DNA from 2 places in the Clostridium sp. CTA-5 genome. Region 2 is predicted to be linked to the other one. Evidence: predicted binding sites of a transcription regulator. Region 2 holds the regulator's gene; the other holds the start of a gene.
What was found. The regulator HrcA, encoded in region 2, represses chaperone genes, less so after heat shock. The targets are predictions, from matches to a motif close to TGTTAGCACTCNNNNNNNNNGAGTGCTAACA.
Positions count from the first base shown of each region.

Region 1: groES (co-chaperone GroES) is a predicted target of HrcA. The motif match lies at 1,418-1,448, and genes of this name have one in related genera.

Region 1 covers NZ_BAAAAT010000006.1:32,121-34,335, forward strand. Annotated here, with positions in the region: gene groL (chaperonin GroEL) at 1-1,075, opposite strand, end outside; gene groES (co-chaperone GroES) at 1,089-1,373, opposite strand; gene ACYUET_RS12590 (ABC transporter substrate-binding protein) at 1,775-2,215, opposite strand, start outside.
Region 2 covers NZ_BAAAAT010000010.1:67,057-69,271, forward strand. Annotated here, with positions in the region: gene hemW (radical SAM family heme chaperone HemW) at 1-577, shown strand, start outside; gene ACYUET_RS15600 (hypothetical protein) at 572-700, opposite strand; gene hrcA (heat-inducible transcriptional repressor HrcA) at 929-1,957, shown strand; gene grpE (nucleotide exchange factor GrpE) at 1,993-2,215, shown strand, end outside.

The DNA.
Region 1 (2,215 bases), on a different contig from region 2:
CAAATTCTGAAGATGTTTCTTCTAATTGAGCTTTTATTTGGCTAACTCTATCTTTGATATCAGAAGAACTTCCTTTTCCATTAACTATTACAGTATTTTCTTTAGTTACTTTAACACTTTCTGCTTGACCTAGCATATCAAGTGTAACCTCTTTTAAATCTCTTCCTAGTTCTTCAGCTATAACAGATCCACCTGTTAATATAGCAATATCTTGTAGCATTTCTTTTCTTCTATCACCAAAACCTGGTGCTTTTACTGCAACACAAGTAAATGTTCCTCTTAACTTATTAACAACTAATGTTGCCATTGCTTCGCCTTCAATATCTTCAGCAATGATTAATAATTTTTTACCCGCTTGAACTATTTGTTCTAATATAGGTAGTATTTCTTGAATGTTTGATATTTTTTTATCAGTTATTAATATATATGGATTGTCTAATAAAGCCTCCATTTTTTCTGTATCTGTAGACATATAAGGTGATACATACCCTCTATCAAATTGCATACCCTCAACTACATCTAATTCTGTTCCCATAGATTTTGATTCTTCTATTGTAATAACGCCTTCATTTCCTACTTTCTCCATAGCATCAGCTATTAACTTACCAATTTCTTCGTCAGCAGCTGAAATTGCAGCAACTCTAGCTATATCTTCTTTTCCTTCTACAGGTCTAGAATTTTTTTTAATTTCTTCAACAGCTTTTTCTACTGCTATTTTTATACCATTTCTAATTAACATAGGATTAGCGCCTGCAGTAACATTTTTTAACCCTTCTCTAATTATAGCTTGAGCTAATAAAGTTGCTGTTGTAGTACCATCACCAGCTACATCATTAGTTTTAGTTGCAACTTCTTTAACTAATTGAGCTCCCATATTTTCATATGGATCTTCTAATTCTATTTCTCTCGCTATAGAAACACCATCATTTGTGATTAAAGGTGATCCAAATTTTTTATCTAAAACAACATTTCTTCCTTTAGGTCCTAATGTAACCTTAACTGTATCTGCTAGTTTATCTACACCTATTTGCATAGTTCTTCTTGCATCTTCTCCGAATTTTAACATTTTAGCCATTTATAACACCCTCCTATTCAACTATCGCTAATATATCTTCTTGTTTTAATATCATATATTCTTCACCGTCTACTTTTACTTCAGTACCGGCATATCTAGAATATAATACCTTGTCTCCTACTTTAACTTCCATATCTATTCTAGTTCCATCAACTACTGCTCCTGGACCCACAGCTACAACCTCTGCTTCTTGTGGTACTTCCTTAGCAGTACCTGTTAAAACTATTCCGCTTTTAGTTTTTTCTTCTGCTTCTAACTTTTTAATTACAACTCTTTCTCCAAGTGGTTTAATTCTCATAAAAAGTCCCTCCTATATATTAAAATTGTTATTTTTATTTTAAGTATTAGCACTCATTAACATCGAGTGCTAATATATTTATTATAATATCCTTTATGACCATATAATTCAAATATTTTTTCTAATATTATAAAGCTTTATTTCTTAAATATATTTAATTATATTCTCTTTTCTCTCATTTTCTTAAATTATCTCTATTTTTCTTTTTTATTTCTTTATTTATTATGTTAACTTTTTTATAGTTTTTTATATAGTATATTTTTATCTTTAAATTGCCTAATAATTATTTTTTACTTATTTTTATAGTTATATTCAATTGAAGTAATATTATCTATAATATAATAAAGATAAATAATCAATTACATAATATATATGATTATTTATCTTCATTAATTCTAAATTTACATTATTTTATTTAAATCTTTTAGTAATTCCTCTCTATCTTTTGCAGCTTTATTAAAATCATATTTGCTATTTAATTTATTTGAATCAAAAGTTTTCTTTATATTTGAATCATTAGCTTGACTAATTGTAGGTACTGCCATTGAAAAGTCATTAAGTGCATTTCCGGCTTCCTTTGTTGTACAATATTCTATAAATGCTTCTGCTTCCTTACTATTTGAACAATTTTTTAGTTTAGCTATTGGACATATTGTCCAACCTGTATCATCAGGAACAATAGATTCTATTTTAAATCCAGAATTTTTTACTATAAGTTGTTGATTTATAAAGTTAACAGTTATTAAGTATTCACCAACCCCTACCTTTTTAGCTGGGGTAAATCCACTATCAGTAAATTGTCCTACATTATTTTTTAATTTCATAAAAAAATCTAATCCCTG
Region 2 (2,215 bases):
TTCAGCATATAGTTTAATAATAGAAGAAGGAACATGTTTTTATAATTTATATAATAGTAATAAACTTAATTTACCAATAGAAGATGAAGAGAGGAAAATGTATTCTTATACAAAAAAAATTTTATCTAGTAATGGTTATAATCAATATGAAATTTCTAATTTTTCTATAAATAATAAAGAGTGCTTTCACAATAAAGTCTATTGGAAAATGGAAGAATATTTAGGTCTTGGAGTGTCAGCGAGTTCTTTTATTGATAAAAAACGTATTAAAAATCTAGATGATATAGAAACTTATATATTAAATATAGAAAATAATAAAAGTGTAGATGAAGAAATTCATTTAAATGATATTAATGATGATATGGAAGAATTTATGTTTATGGGACTTAGAATGATAAGTGGAATAGAAGAGGAAGAGTTTAAAAAACGCTTTAACCAAGATATAGATAAGGTTTATGGAGATGTTATTAATAGAAATATTAAACAAGAATTATTAATTCGTAATAAGGGGAGAATATATTTGACTTCTCATGGGATAGAAGTCTCTAATTGTGTAATGAGTCAATTTATATTATAAAATATAATAAGTCACATTCAAAAAATAATAGATACCAGTAAGCCAGTCTATTTTGTGCCATACTGCATCAGCAAATTTAGCTAATAGCTCACTATTAACTGAACTTGCTTCCTTGTTTGACATGGAATATACAACACTTCTTTGGTTTATTATTTTGTTTTATGTGCTAAGTATAGAAAAAAGAAGTAAAAGTGAGAAAAATAAAGATAAATGATTAAAAACTATGATATATCAACAGAGGTAAAAAATATTAAATGTAAATAGAATTGACAAAAAACACGATAAATAATATATTTAAAACATAGTCATTAGCACTCGTGGATAGTGAGTGCTAACAAAAGAGGTGAGATTATGACTATTGATGATAGAAAAATAAAAATACTTCAAGCTATTATCAATGATTATATTCGTACTGGAGATCCTGTTGGTTCTAGAACTATTGCCAAGAAGTATGATTTAGGAGTTGGTTCTGCAACGATTAGAAATGAAATGGCTGATCTTGAAGATATGGGATACTTAGAACAACCACATGCTTCAGCAGGAAGGATACCATCTAGTAAAGGATATAGATTATATGTTGATAAGCTAATGGTAAACCAGTTTTTAACACCTGAAGAAGATATGAGGATAAAACAATATATTATTGATTCTGCAATGTTAGAAGTTGATAAAATAGTTAGACAGACTAGTGCTTTGTTATCAGAATTAACTAATTTAACTTGTGTTATGCAAACACCTTCGGTTAAAAAAAGCATTATTAAGTCAGTTCAGCTATTAAAGATAGATAATCATACTTTAGTATCAGTGATTTTAACAGATACAGGAGTTATAAAGAATCATATGCTTAGAATTAATAATGTTCCAGCTATTGAAGAGTTAAATAAAATAAATGCCATGATTAATAGAAGACTTGTTAACCTTTCAATAGAAAAAATTAATCTTGAAGTTATTAATCAATTAAAAGAAGATTTATGTGGGTATGATGAAGTATTTAATGCACTTTTACCTGCTTTATATGAAACATTAAATGAGTCAGATTCATCAGATGTAATTATGGAAGGAACAACTAATATTTTTAACTATCCAGAATACAATGATATTGAAAAAGCTAAAGAAATGCTTGCTCTTTTAAATGATAAAGAAGCGCTAAAAGATTTATTTCAAACAAGTGATGATATTACAATTAGAATAGGGGAAGAAAATTATAAGCCACAAGCTAAAGAATGTAGCGTAATATCAGCTGAATATTCTTTAGGGGATAGGCCTATTGGTACAATTGGATTAATTGGTCCAAGAAGAATTAATTATTCAAGAGTAATAGTAATAATGGCTGAAATTGTAAAAGAATTAAATAATATTTTAAAAAATCAACGCTTATAGATTATAAGATAGAGAGAAGGAGTGTATTTACAATAATGGAATACAACGATGAAAAGTTAGAAAATAATGTAGATATTGATGAAACAATTGAAGATGTAAAAGAAGAAAATATTGAATCTAATGAAGAAGAGATAGATGTGACACAGGATAATAAAGAAAATCAAACTTTAAATCAAGATTCAAATAATGAAGAGGATGAGCTTGAGATGCTAAAAAAACACAAAGAAGAAAATAAAAAATTAAAAGAAGAAATAGAAG